Regions from separate parts of the Sinorhizobium sp. KGO-5 genome, predicted to be linked through region 2. Evidence: predicted binding sites of a transcription regulator. Region 2 holds the regulator's gene; the other holds the start of a gene.

Region 1 (7,277 bases), on a different contig from region 2:
CTCGGCCGCATAATCGGCCTTGAACGTCGAGAGCTGGATATTTCCGTTGCGGTCCTTGGACCAATAGGGCGTGAACGCACCGTCGGCATTGCCGCCAAGCTCCGTGTTGTCGACGACGTCCTTCCCGTCATAGGCCTTGGGCTCTTCGGCGAACCAGCTGCCGAAGGCAAAGCCATGCTGCTCCAGGTTGGCCTTCAGGAGATTGATTGCGCCTGCGCGGTCGGTGGACTGTCCGGCATGGCCGCGCCCGAGAACGCCCGACATGGTCCGCGCGGCGGCGGCAAGTTCGCCGACGCTTCCCGCGATGTCGGCCGCGATCGCCCGCGCTTCCGTCTTCGCGCCGTCGAAGACCAGCGTTTCGACACGGTCCCGCGTCTGGGAGATAAGCACGTAATTCGACGCGAGCAGCACGAGGGCAATCGTGCCTCCCGTCACCGCGATCAATTTTGTCGCCAGCGATCTGGCTTGGAACTTGAACATGAAATCCTCACGCACTGAGAGGTCCGCAGGTGCTGAACCCGCGGCGCGACATATTCGGAACTGTGGGTGAAGCTCCCTCATGGAGCGCCAGATGCCGACCGGCATGGAGGAGCGGCCGAACCGGAGCTGGCCTTCTCGCTGACCTGATTAGACGATCAAAGATTAAAATACGGCCAACGCCGCACCTGATTCCGGGTTCAAGCGGCAGGATTTGCGCGGCGGCCTTGCCGGCGGGCGCTTATCTCACGGTCTTCCAGCGCGTTTCAATGTTTCATGGAAACACTGAAACAGTCTGAACCTGTGCGCTTTCGGACGGAAAACCGTGGCACACTTTCCTGGAAGGTGCGTCAGAGCCGGGCGGCGACCTCGGCGGCAAGCGGTATCGAGGGCTGCGCGCCGGGCTTGAGGCAGGCCAGCGATCCCGCAACCGCGGCGCGGCGGAGCGCCTCGGAAAAGGCGAGGCCGGCGTCGAGGCCGGCGGCGAGATAGCCGCAGAAGGTATCTCCGGCCCCGACCGTATCGACGGGCTCGATCGTGAGGCCCTTCGCGCGATGGAGTTCGCCTTCGTGAATCGCCACCACGCCCTCCGCGCCAAGCGTTACGATCACGGTCTGGCGGGTCTCGGCGTGCAGCCCCTTCATAGCCTCTTCCCGCTCGGCGCCGGCGATGCCCGCTTTGCCGGCGAGCAGCTCGAACTCGGTCTCGTTGGCAATGACGATATCGGCCATGCGGCCGAGGCGCGCCGCATCCGGCGTCAGCGGCGCGATGTTGATGATCGATCGGACGCCGCGCCGTTTTGCTTCGGAGAGTGCCTTTTCCACCGAGGCAGCTGGAATTTCGAGCTGGAGCATCAGCGTGTCTGCAGCAGACATTCTTGCAACGGCGTTCACGGCGTCGTCCTCGCTCACGCGTGCGTTGGCGCTGGCGACCACAACGATGACGTTTTCGCCGTCGCCGCCGACGATGATATGTGCCGTGCCGGTCGGCTCGCCGACGGTCTTCGTCAGATCGAGATCGGTGCCGGCCTCCTTGAGCAGCGCCAGCGCGCCCTCGGCGAAGGCGTCGGAGCCGACGGCACCTGCCATGCGCACCGAGGCGCCGGCGCGGCGCGCCGCGAGCGCCTGGTTTGCGCCCTTGCCACCCGCCGCAGTGGAAAAGTCCATTCCGGCAACAGTTTCGCCGGGCTTCGGAAGGCGTGCGGTGGTGGCGATCAGATCCATGTTGATGGATCCAAAAACAGTGATCATGTGGAGGCGTCCCGTCGGCTTCTTTGTTTTTCGCCTGTCGTCATTCCAAACCGCTGCAGGGTTTCGGGCGACACACGCATTTGCCGGAGAGTGCCCGACGCCGTCAGTCCTCGTCAACCACTCTCAGCTTCAATTGCCCTATGCGCCCGTCCATCGGGCGCCCGCTGCCGTCGCCCGGCTTTTCGCCCTGTCTCGGATCGCCCTCGGCCTGCAGCTCGAGCGCCTCGATCTTGGCGCCCCGACGGGTCAGCTTGTCCGAGGAGATCAGGATGTCCTCGACATCCTTCTGCGTCATGGCGAAATGGCCCTGGAGCTTGCGTACGCGCTCATCGAGACGCGAGAGATCTTCCATCAGCCGTACGACTTCGCCCTGGATCAGGTGGGCCTGCTCACGCATGCGGGCGTCTTTCAGGATCGCCTGGATGACCTGGATCGAGAGGAGCAGGAGCGACGGAGAGACGATGACGATCCGCTGGCGGTGCGCCTTCTGGACGATCGCTTCGAAATGCTCATGGATTTCGGCGAAGATCGATTCGGAGGGAACGAAGAGGAAGGCCGTATCCTGGGTCTCGCCCGGCAGGAGATATTTGCCGGAGATATCGCGGATATGCACCTCCATGTCGCGGCGGAAGGCCTGCGCGGCCTGTTGCCGCCGTTCGGCGCTCGCCGCGTCCCTCATGGAATTCCAGGCCTCGAGCGGAAACTTCGCGTCGATGACCAGCGGCGGCTGGCCGTTCGGCATGCGGATGGTGCAGTCCGGCCGCGCGCCGTTGGAAAGCGTCGCCTGGAAGGCGAAGGCGCCCATCGGCAGGCCGTCGGCGACGATCGCCTCCATGCGCGACTGTCCGAAGGCGCCGCGCGTCTGCTTGTTGGCGAGGATGCTCTGCAGCCCGGCCATATCCTTGGCGAGCGACTGGATGTTGTTCTGCGCGTTGTCGATCACCGCGAGCCGCTCCTGGAGCCGCCGCAGATTTTCGTGCGTCGCCTTCGTCTGCTCGCTGATCGAGGCGCCGATGCGATGCGTCATTCCGTCGATGCGCTGGCTGAGCGACTGGTTCAGTTCCGCCTGCCGGGCGCCCAGCACCTCGGTCATGGCGGCGATCCGTCCCTGCATCTCCGTCTGCGCCGCGATGAGCGCCGACATCTGCTCTTCGCGGTCGATCGCGCGAGCCGAACGGGCGCGCCGCACCATAATGGCCGAGAACAGCACCACGAGAAGGGCGGCGGCTGTGACGAGGAGGCCGGCCGTGACGGGCAGGGCGCCGACGAGGAACAGCGGCTGATCGAAGGAAAAGGGGATGGGCTCCATGGCCGCAGACTAACAGATTCGCGTGCGAAAACCAGATCAAAACGAGAACATACATTTTCGCGTGCCGGTCGTTCCCACTTGGAGCGCCACGGGTTTCGCATTGGCAATTTTCTTGCGCGTCGAGGGAAAGATCGGCTATGGGGATCGACATGACGATCAAGCCGCTCATCATTCTTCCCGATCCGGTTCTGCGCCAGGTGTCGACACCGGTGGAGACCATTGACGCCGATATTCGCCGGCTCGCCGACGATATGCTGGAAACCATGTACGACGCGCCGGGCATCGGTCTCGCCGCGATACAGATCGGCGTGCCGAAGCGCCTCCTGGTTCTGGATGTGACGAAGGAGGGAGAGGAGAAACAGCCGCTCGTCTTCATCAATCCGAAGGTCGTCCGCTCGTCCGAGGAGCGTTCGGTCTATGAGGAAGGCTGCCTTTCGATCCCCGACTATTACGCCGAGGTCGAGCGACCCGCCGCGATCACGGTCGAGTATGTCGATCGCGATGGCAAGGAACAGGCGGTCGAGGCCGAGGGCCTGCTCGCCACCTGCCTGCAGCACGAGATCGACCATCTGAACGGCGTCCTGTTCATCGATTACATCTCCAAGCTCAAGCGAGATATGGTGATTCGCAGGTTCACCAAGGCGGCCAAGACGCGCGGCGCAAAGGCGATCTGATCCGTTCATGTCTTAGGTCGACCCGGCCTGAAACATCGTGATCTAGCGTCGCGGCCGCGTTCGAGCTGGAGCGCCGCCCGCTCACGGGCAATCGAAAGAGACGGAGGCCGCCACTTGCCGCTTCGCATCATCTTCATGGGCACGCCGGAATTTTCCGTGCCGACGCTCCTGGCGCTCGCCGGGGCGGGTCACGAGATCGCCGCCGTCTACACGCAGCCGCCGCGGCCGGCCGGCCGGCGCGGCCTCGACCTCAAGAAATCCTCCGTGCATCAGGCTGCCGAGCGCCTCGGCATTCCGGTGTTGACGCCCGTCAACTTCAAGGACGCCGCGGACCGTCAGACCTTCCGGGATTTCGGTGCGGACGTGGCGGTCGTCGTCGCCTACGGGCTGCTGCTGCCGGAGGAAATACTCTCCGGCACCCGCTTCGGCTGCTATAACGGCCATGCCTCGCTCCTGCCGCGCTGGCGGGGGGCGGCGCCGATCCAGCGGGCGGTCATGGCCGGCGACCGTGAGACGGGTATGATGGTGATGAAAATGGACAAGGGGCTCGATACCGGCCCCGTCGCTCTCGCGCAGTCGGTTCCGATCGACGAGACGATGACGGCCGGCGAATTGCACGACCGGCTGATGCAGGTCGGAGCGGTGCTGATGACGGAGGCCATGGCCAAGCTCGAGGCCGGCGAGCTTCCGCTCGCGCCGCAGGCGCAAGAGGGCGTCGCCTATGCCGCCAAGATTTCGAAGGAAGAGACCCGCATCGATTTCTCCCGGCCGGCGGCCGAGGTGCACAACCATATCCGCGGCCTCTCGCCTTTTCCCGGCGCCTGGTTCGAACTCGACATTGCCGGCCGCCACGAACGCGTCAAGGTGCTCGGCTCCGAGATGTCGGAAGGGAAAGGTGATCCCGGAGAAGTGCTTGATAGTACTCTCAGCATCGCCTGCGGAAAAGGCGCGGTGCGGCTGACGAGATTGCAGCGTGCGGGCGGCAAGGCGCTCGCCTCGGCCGATTTCCTGCGCGGCACGCCCATCGCTGCCGGCGCGAGGATCGCCTGATGCCCCGCTATCGCCTGACCGTCGAATATGACGGTTCCGATTATGTCGGCTGGCAGAGGCAGGACAACGGTCCCTCGATCCAGGGCGCGATCGAGAAGGCGGTCCTGTCGCTCACCCGCGAGACGGTCTCGATCCGCGGCGCCGGGCGCACCGATTCCGGCGTTCATGCCAGGGGGCAGGTGGCGCATCTCGATCTCACGCGCGAGTGGAAGTCGTACACGCTGCAAAACGCCCTCAACGCGCATCTGGCGCTCGCCGGCGAGCGGGTGTCGATCCTCGATGTCGCGGAAGCCCCCGGCGATTTCGATGCGCGTTTCTCTGCAATCCGCCGGCATTATCTCTATCGGATCGTTTCCCGCCGGTCGCCACTGGCGCTGGAGGCGCGGCGCGCCTGGTGGGTGCCGAAGCCGCTCGATCACGACGCGATGCACGAGGCGGCGCAGCGCCTCGTCGGCCATCACGATTTCACCACCTTCCGCTCGGCCCACTGTCAGGCGACGAGCCCCTTGCGCACGCTCGACCGGCTGGACGTGACCCGTGCGGGCGAGCTCATCGAAATCCGCGCCACGGCACAAAGCTTTCTCCACAACCAGATCCGTTCCTTCGCGGGCTCCCTGAAGCTCGTGGGCGAGGGCAAGTGGACGTTGGATGACCTGCAGACCGCACTCGAAGCACGCGACCGCAAGGCGTGCGGCCCGGTCGCCCCGCCGGACGGGCTTTATTTCATGCGGGTGGATTACTAAGCTGGAAACAGCAGCCGCTCATCCGGCCTGCCGGCCACCTTCTCCCCATCATCTGGCGGATGCGGGGCTTTCACGAACGCCGCCGCTCAACCCGGCATCAAGCCGAGCAGGCGCTGCAGGAACTGCATGATCATCAGCGGTGACAGCAGAAAGATCGCGGCAAGGGCGGCGGCGAGCAGGTTCTGCTTGGCGGTAACGGTCCGCAAGAGGCGGAAGAGCAGCGCCGAGCTGGCGACGAGCAGCAGAAGCCACAACAGGGCTGCCATACCGGCGCTGCCGGGTATGACCAGCAGCAACGCGGCCGGAACCGCCATGGCATAGGTCAACGGGACCTGGAGCCAATTGGTCGTGACGATTACCGGCACCACCAGGACGGAAAAGCCGAGCGGGCGCGAGAGGACGGCAATCAGCACGATCGGCAGCAGCCAGCTCACCAGGTCGACGGCGAGAAGCTTCCCGAAGAAGCCGATGCCGACTGTCGTGCCGGTCGGCATCACCGAGAGATAATAGAGCCGCCATGAGGCCCAGCCGACGGCCAGCGCCGGCAGCGTCCAGAGGATCGCCGTGAAGGAGCGCCACAACCCGCTCTCGCTGATGTCCAGCCAGCGATAGCCTTCGTGGTTGCCCTGGATCAGCAGCCACAGTCCCTTGATATAGACAAGGACTTCCTCAAGCAGCGGCATGACCGAACCAGCGGGCGATGAAGGTTTCGTAGATCCCGGTCAGGGTTTCGAGATCGGCAAGGGCGACGCGTTCGTCGACCATGTGCATGGTCTTGCCGACGAGGCCGAATTCGACGACCGGGCAATAGTCCTTGATGAAGCGCGCGTCCGATGTGCCGCCGGTGGTCGACAGCTGCGGCTGCCGCCCGGTGACGGCCTCCACGGCACCTGAAAGCGAATCGATGAGCGCGTTGTTGCGCGTCAGGAAGACATGGCTCGGACGCTCGTTCCAGACGATTTCGTATCTGGCCGGAGCGCGGCCGGGCCTCAGCGCGCTGTCGGCTGCTGCGCGGTCGAGACGCGCGACGATCTCCGCCATCAGGCTTTCGGCCGTCCAGCGGTCGTTGAACCGGATGTTGAAGGCGGCGCTCGCCCTCGCGGGAATGACGTTGACCGCGGAATTGCCCACGTCGATGGTCGTGACTTCGAGGTTCGAAGGCTGGAAATTTTCCGTTCCGTCGTCGAAGGGCGGGTCCATCAGGGCCTTTGCGAACTGCAGGATGCTGCGCACCGGATTGTCCGCAAGATGCGGATAGGCCGCGTGGCCCTGGACGCCGTGAACGGTGATCCGGCCGGAGAGCGACCCGCGCCGGCCGATCTTGATCATGTCGCCGATGCCGTCCGGATTGGTCGGCTCGCCGACGAGACAGGCGTCCCAGCGCTCGCCCCTTGCCGCCGCCCATTCGAGGAGCTTCACCGTGCCGTTGATCGCCGGGCCTTCCTCGTCGCCGGTGATGAGGAAGGAGATCGAGCCCTTAGGCGCGCCATGCTTCTCGATATGGCGGGCGACGGCCGCCACGAAACAGGCAATGCCGCCCTTCATGTCGACTGCGCCGCGTCCGTACATTTCACCTTCGGCGATCGCGGCGGAGAAGGGCGGTCGACTCCAGGCGGCCTCGTCGCCGACCGGCACCACATCGGTGTGACCGGCGAACATCAGATGCGGTCCGTCGCCTCCGATCCGGGCATAAAGGTTTTCGATGTCGGGCGTTCCGGGTTCCTTCGCCACGACCCGGTCGACCTTGAAGCCGACCGGTGCCAGCATGGCTTCA
Region 2 (7,277 bases):
ACCCTTAGAGGCTTGGTGCATTTACATGATCGGTTAAGCGCTTGAAAATACTCGAAGAAAAAGCCCCGCACCGCGAGGTGCAGGGCTTTGAAAACTGGCTCCCCGGGCCGGATTCGAACCGGCGACCTATCGATTAACAGTCGAGTGCTCTACCGCTGAGCTACCAGGGATCATCTGCGCCGCAGAAGTGAGGCTGCTAATACAAATGCTTTTCCGATTTGCCAAGCGGTTTTTCAAAAAAAATGTCGGCAGGCGGTTGCCGCCCTGTGGAGAAGGCACCAACTGTGGGGTCATTGGTACGGAAGAAGAGTGATGGCGAAGAAGCATTTTGGCATCGATCCCAAGACGCGTGAGATCGTACTCGGCAAATGGCGGATGAGCCTGCCCAATTCGCCGGCATTGCGCGTGCTCATCGGCGTTCTGCTCGTCTTCGGCGGTCTGCTCGGTTTTCTGCCCATCCTGGGCTTCTGGATGGTTCCTCTGGGCCTGCTCGTGCTTTCGCACGATATTCCCTCGATGCGCCGACGGCGGCGCAAGCTGGCCGTATGGTGGGCCCGATGGCGCAGCAAGCCGAACTCGTCCGGCAGATCCTGAGAGGTGGGCCTTGCCAAGAGTTCCGCCAGCATCCGGATGCACGCATTTCAGTCGTCGGAATTGCGCGGCTTTCGACGTCGTTTGGGCAGGAGGGCGACAATGACGCAGGCGAGGACCAAAGCGACCGGCCAGAAATCGGTCGCCTGGTCCCAACTCCACCTCCACATTTCATAGCCCTCCAGGTGAGGCGGCGGCAGCTTTGCGCTGATCTCGAAATCACGTTTCTCGCGGCCGTGGAAGTGTCCGATGGCGAAGGCGAGGCCGATGATCAGCGCCAGCCTTCTCGGTGCAATCGCCATGAACAGGAGGGCGACGACTGCTGCAATACAGAAGCCCTCGACCACATGCCCGAGCCAATCGAAGTGGCGCTGAATGTAGCCCCAAGGAATATCCATCACGTCGCGCTTCGAGTGCCGCCCTCCCGATGAGGCCGGCCGACGGACCGCTATATCACAACCGCCGATCACGAGACCACACGATCCTCGAGGTTTCGCCCTTCGCGGACGTCTTCGGGAGCGTGGGCGAGCTCGTCCTTCTTCCAGTATCCGGACGCTGAGTGTGGTCGCAAAGTACAACTTGTAGTTAATCCAAAGTGGTCAATAGACAGGAACATCACGTTCGGCAACATTGGAGCGCTTTCAGGAAAAGGGTGTAACGGTCTTCCGTAGGAAGTCGGTATTTTCATAGCGTTAGCTCGTCACTCCGACGGAGCCCGACGAAGTCGGCGCCGCGAAGGCCGTCCGGGTTTCCCAAGACGAGCATCGCCTACTTTACAGCACTGTGGAGAGAAAAATGGCGCATCTGATCGGTGGCATCGCCCCTTGGCTCGGGCTGGACAACCACATCTTCGGAACGAACGATCCGGATATTATCTTCGGAGACCCGTTCACGACCGGCAATAGCCTAGGAGTCTCCGAAATCGGCGGCTTCCTGTCTTCGGGGCAGGGTGGCCGCGACAGCCTTGACGGCCTTGGGGGCAACGACACGCTCTTCGGCGACGCTTGGACGATCTCCAATCAGGGGCGTGGTGGCGACGACCAGCTCGACGGCGGCGCCGGCGACGACACGCTGTACGGCGATGCCTTCCAGATCGATGCGATTGATTCCGCTACCGTCGCCGGAGGGAATGATCGTCTCTCGGGCGGCAAAGGCAACGATACACTCTATGGCGATGGCTACGATTGCCTCAGCGGACGTGGTGGAGACGACTGGCTCGACGGCGGCGCCGGAGACGATACTCTCTCGGGCGACGCTTTCTCCCTGGGCGATTTTTTCGTTGGCGGGAACGATCGCCTCCAGGGCGGAGAGGGCCATGACAAGCTCTACGGGGATGGCCTCGACCAGGGCGTCGTGGAATCCGGCATTGGCGGCAACGACCACCTGTATGGTGGTTCGGGCAATGACTTTCTCGTTGGAGACGTTCTTTTCTCACGTGGCGGCAGTGGCGGCGACGACCTGCTCGACGGAGGCAAAGGCAATGATGTCCTGTATGGCGATGCAGAGGTCGGCGTGGACACCGCGGGTGGGAACGACCTCTTGATCGGCGGCACCGGTAACGATCAGCTCTGGGGTGATGGTCGACTGACCGCAGGCTTCGCGGTCGAGACCGGTGCCGATCAGTTCCTGTTTTCACGAAACAGTGGTCGGGATGAGATCTTCGACTTCGAATTGGACAAGGACGTCATCCAAATCGCTGGCTATGGCTACGACGACTTCGCTGATTTTTTGCCCAACATCGGCAACGATGCTGACGGGAACGCTGTCCTGCAGTTGAATGGCACGGTCGATCAGGTCACTCTGATCGGCATCCACGCTGCCGACCTCAGCGCTGCCAACTTCGTCTTTGCGGGCGCGGAGTTCGCCTTCGTCTGACGCAGGTAAGATTTGTCGGTAACAAAGCTGAATAGGGGTGGTTTTTTGGAGGCCTCGCCCGGAATTGAACCGGGGTACAAGGATTTGCAGTCCTCTGCGTCACCACTCCGCCACGAGGCCTCTACGATCTGCGATTTTCAAATCGTGGCGCGGATTTAGAATGATTGCCCGCAATCCGCAAGAGGGTACATTTGGAATAGGGTCTTTTTTATTCTGTATAAATATGGCTTCGGTTCTGTGGAGGCGTGGCCATAGCGCCCCAAGGCGCAATGCGCCCACTTCTAACGCTTTGAAATTGCGTACTTCCGTGGGAAACGCCTGCACACCTCGTCGGGAGGCTAGTGGTACCGCCGGATGAGGCCGACAAGCCTGCCTTGGATCTTGACCCGATCCGGACCGAATATCCGTGTCTCGTAAGCCGGATTGGCGGCTTCGAGCGCAATAGAGGCGCCCTTGCGACGGAAACGCTTCAGAGTTGCTTCCTCGTCGTCGATCAGGGCGACGACGATATCCCCGGGGGTGGCAGTGCTTCCGTTCCGGATGATCACCGTATCGCCATCGAGGATGCCGGCCTCGATCATCGAATCACCCTTGATCTCGAGAGCGTAGTGCTCGCCGCTGCCGATCATTTCGACCGGTACGGAAATATCGTGCATGTTGTTCTGGATTGCGGAAATCGGCACGCCGGCGGCAATGCGGCCCATGACCGGGACAGCGACCGATGCGATCTCGGCCGGGGGCGCCGGTTTCGGTGCGGGGGGCGGGGCCGCAGGCTTGCCCAGACTGCCTTCGATCACGCTCGGCGAAAAGCCGCGGCGGACCTGCGAAACACCGGCATAGGCCTCCGGCAGCTTGATGACTTCGAGGGCTCGAGCGCGATTCGGTAGCCGGCGAATGAACCCGCGCTCTTCGAGTGCGGTGATCAGACGATGGATGCCCGATTTGGAGGCAAGGTCCAGGGCATCTTTCATCTCGTCGAAGGACGGCGGAACCCCGGATTCCTTCATTCGTTCATGAATGAACAGAAGCAATTCCTGTTGCTTGCGGGTCAGCATGGCGTCACTCCAGAATCGCGAAACAAATCAAGAACAGAACCTATCTGTTCCATATGTGTTCCGCAAGTGCCTAAAATTCCGTGAATACCGCTTGCTGCTGAATGCCTGTCCGCTTTCCATCCGGCGTGCGATGGCGATCGCTCGGAATCTGGGGGCAGGGGCGTACGCTCACTTACAGCGGCCGGCCCAGTCGCTCGCCTACGCCATGCTAATAGGCAAGCCGCAGTCCGCCCGGCGTAAGAACGTCGAATTCAGGCTCGGGATAGGGCCCGTACCACTGGGTATAGGTCGTGTTGGTCGAGCCTGTGCTGGCGCACCCCGAAAGGGCGAAGAGGGAAAAAATTACGGCTGCCACCAAAGATTTAACAGGCATGTTTTTCTCCACTCGCGGGAGTTGCCCAGACCTCGAACGGGTCAGACTAAAACTTTCTCTCAAATCAGCTTTTTTGGCAAGCGCAGCCGAGCCGCGGCATCGCCCGGGCTCCGCAACCTGACGTCCGGCATCGGTGGATGTTAGCTCAGGTAAGATCCGTTACCTGGGTCTCCGGGCTGGACAAAAGAGGGGAATGGTGGAGTCGAAGGGAGTCGAACCCTCGACCTCCGCAGTGCGATTGCGGCGCTCTCCCAACTGAGCTACGACCCCACTGGTCACCCATTGTATAAGATTTTTCGGCCCCGCGCACCAGTGCATTCCGTTTGCCGGCTTCACCCTTGCCGCCCGGTAGGGCACGCTGCAATTCACCCATCCGAATATCGCCCCTTCGCGATGGAGTCCCAAAGCAGCTTCTTCCGCTCCTGCAGGTGACGCAAAGCGTCGGAAGGGCAGGGCAGCCACGAGCCTTGCGGGTGGGGAAGACGGCCATCAGTGACGAGAAGCTGGGAATTCCGGCGTGCCCGGATCAATTCTGAAATGGCGGAAGAGGTGGGATTCGAACCCACGGTACGCTTTCACGCACGCCGGTTTTCAAGACCGGTGCCTTAAACCGCTCGGCCACTCTTCCAGGTGATTGCGGAGCTTCGTGAAATTCGTTTCCGAGTTCTCGATGGACCGGCGATCGCTACCGGGTTTGCTGCCCATTCACCAACGGCTGGCTTTTTAGCAGCTTTGATCACAGCGTCAACTTGCTCCGGAGCATTTGCTTGCATTCGAGGCGTGCCGCGCCGCATACGCCCGTGGCACGGTTGTGGGCCATCGTCACGGGCGGAGTCCGCTGTCCGGCGCCGCAGTCGGACTTTCGTCGCCTGCCCGGGCGACGTAGGTCGCGACATCCCGGCTTCTGCCGTCCAGGAGCGCCGCTCCGGCAAGCAGATAAACGGCAATCGCCAACATCGACAGGAGCATTATGCCTAGGGGGAGGCCGGTTGCCGCCCGTCGCTCCGGCGGCCCATAATCGTATCTGTCGTCCATTGCGAGATCCTCTCGGACTTGGGCCGGAGCACGGGCACCACGCCAACCGGGGACGGAGCCTCAGAGTTGCACCGACGGGAAGCTTCGGCCAGCTCTGAGGCCGCCGCACCCCGCGGCCGACGAGCCACGCGGGTGCTTATTGCGATATGTATCGGCAGGGAAACCCGGCAACGGGTTTCGGACCTTTGGCGCGCTCTATCGGACCATGGTCCAGCGACTCATTTACGTTTCGTAAACCATAGCGAGCGTTTTTTTGCCTCCGTTCGTCCTCCGGTTCGCAATTTCGCCTTGTTGTTGTCATGATTGTTCGACTGTTCCGTTTCGGGACGGCGAAATTCTCGCGGGGGGAACTACTGCACGATTGCGACGATCGTTGCGCGTTCGGTCGGATGCGCGAGCGCTGCAGGAGCGGATTTCGGGTGCGGCTTTGCGAATGATCTTGTGGGACAGATGACATCCAATAACGGTGCGGCATATCTTGTGAGGGGGCTCCGTCTCGCAGCGGTTCCGTTGCTTTGCGCGGTGCTTGCGGCCTGCGGGTCGACGTCGAGCGTCAAGAAGACCAAGTCGCGGAGCAAGGAATACTTCGCCGAGTCCGTCTATGGCGTCAAAGCCAGCCCCAGAGTCGCTACCGGAAACAACATTCCCAAGGGCGGTGGCCGCTACCAGGTAGGGAAACCCTATCAGGTCAAGGGCAAGTGGTATCAGCCGAAGGAGGATTTCGGCTACGACAAGAGCGGGATGGCCTCCTGGTACGGGTCTGCCTTCCACGGCCGGCTGACGGCCAATGGCGAGGTCTATGACAAGCATCACCTTTCGGCCGCTCACCCGACGTTTCCGTTGCCGAGCTATGCGCGCGTGACCAACCTGGAGAACGGCACGTCCGTCATCGTCCGTGTCAATGATCGCGGCCCCTATGAATACGGCCGGATCATCGACGTCTCTTCGAAAACCGCCGACCTGCTGGACATCAAGCGCAAGGGAAGCGCCAATGTTCGCGTTCAATATGTCGGTCGTGCGCCCCTCGAAGGCAATGACATGCCCTACCTCATGGCTTCGTACGTCAGGAAGGGCGACCGTGGCCCGAGCGTGATGCCGGAAGGGCAGATCGCCTCAGGCGTGATGGTGGCTTCCAACGAGCCGCTGCGCGACATGGTTCCGAATCTCCGCGCCGTTCCGGTTCCGAACAGATCGACGCTCGATGCCGGCGTGCCGGTGAACGCGCTCGCAAAGCCGGCGCAGGCCTCGGCGGCACCAAGCGCCTTCGGCGAATTCGTCGTTCTGCCGCAGATCGGCCCCATGCCGACGTCGCGCCCGCAATTGATCCCGCTGCCGGATGGCAGCATGGCCTATGCTGCGGCCTACGTCGAAGTTCGCGTCAGCGACAAGCCTTCGCCCTTCGAGGCGATCATGGTCGATCGCAATCCGCTGACCCCCGATTCCATTCTCGCCTATGCGAAGCGCCAGTACCGAAACGCCGACTCGCGCTGACGCCGGTTGAAGAGGGCTTTTCGCGCTGATATGCCCATGCAGAACCGGAGTTTCTCATGCGCATGAAGTGGCTTGCGGTCGTAGGTTTCCTCGCGGCCATCGTTTCGGGACAAGCGGTCGCACAGACGCCCGCCTTCGACACCAAAGCGAAGCAGATATATCTCGTCGATGCCGAGACGGGCACAGTGCTCTTTTCACGCGACGAGGATGCACCCGTCCCGCCTGCCTCGCTCGCCAAACTCATGGCGATGGAGGTGGTTTTCGAGGCCCTGGATAAGGGCGAACTGACGTCCGAGACGAGTTTCGAGGTTTCTGAACATGCGTGGCGTACAGGCGGGGCCCCCTCCGGCACTGCAACGATGTTCGCCGCGATCAAATCCAGGATTCGCGTTGCCGATCTCATCCAGGGCGCAACGGTGCAACTCGCCAACGATGCGTGCATTGTCCTGGCTGAGGGAATGGCTGGCAGCGAGGCTGCTTTTGCCGAACTGATGACCAAGCGGGCCCGCGAGCTGGGGCTGCCGGTCGCCACATTCAGGAATGCCACGGGGCTGCCGCATCCGGAAAACAAGATCACGATGCGCGAACTCGTCGCCCTTACGCGGCACCTCTACGAGGCGCACCCGAATTACTATCGGCTCTATTCGCAGCCGGAATTCGAGTGGAACAAGATCCTTCAGCGCAACAAGAACCCTCTGATCGCGGCAAATGTCGGCGTCGATGGATTGGCGACCGGCTTTGCGGAGGGTTTCGGCTTCTCGCTCGCCGTCTCGATGCAACGCGGCGACCGCCGCGTCTTTCTCGCGATGGGGGGCCTCGAGAGCGAAAAGGAGAGAATCGACGAGAGCCGCAGGGTC

What was found. Region 2 encodes LexA, which represses DNA repair genes until DNA is damaged. Its sites were predicted from a motif close to TGTTCNNNNTGTGTTCNG; they were not measured.
Region 1: a site for LexA is predicted at 3,069-3,086, ahead of BHD07_RS03960 (DNA recombination protein RmuC). Genes of this name have one in related genera too.

What each region holds. Positions count from the first base shown of each region.
Region 1 is NZ_BDIZ01000001.1:834,338-841,614, forward strand. Features, by position in the region: gene BHD07_RS03950 (methyl-accepting chemotaxis protein) at 1-480, opposite strand, end outside; gene BHD07_RS03955 (ribokinase) at 828-1,727, opposite strand; gene BHD07_RS03960 (DNA recombination protein RmuC) at 1,831-3,036, opposite strand; gene def (peptide deformylase) at 3,186-3,710, shown strand; gene fmt (methionyl-tRNA formyltransferase) at 3,825-4,760, shown strand; gene truA (tRNA pseudouridine(38-40) synthase TruA) at 4,760-5,503, shown strand; gene BHD07_RS03980 (hypothetical protein) at 5,590-6,186, opposite strand; gene dapE (succinyl-diaminopimelate desuccinylase) at 6,173-7,277, opposite strand, start outside.
Region 2 is NZ_BDIZ01000005.1:275,146-282,422, forward strand. Features, by position in the region: tRNA gene BHD07_RS21935 (tRNA-Asn) at 96-170, opposite strand; gene BHD07_RS21940 (hypothetical protein) at 313-594, shown strand; gene BHD07_RS21945 (hypothetical protein) at 642-989, opposite strand; gene BHD07_RS21950 (calcium-binding protein) at 1,387-2,466, shown strand; tRNA gene BHD07_RS21955 (tRNA-Cys) at 2,513-2,586, opposite strand; gene lexA (transcriptional repressor LexA) at 2,805-3,521, opposite strand; gene BHD07_RS21965 (hypothetical protein) at 3,730-3,894, opposite strand; tRNA gene BHD07_RS21970 (tRNA-Ala) at 4,089-4,164, opposite strand; tRNA gene BHD07_RS21975 (tRNA-Ser) at 4,433-4,522, opposite strand; gene BHD07_RS21980 (hypothetical protein) at 4,717-4,929, opposite strand; gene BHD07_RS21985 (septal ring lytic transglycosylase RlpA family protein) at 5,380-6,420, shown strand; gene BHD07_RS21990 (D-alanyl-D-alanine carboxypeptidase family protein) at 6,477-7,277, shown strand, end outside.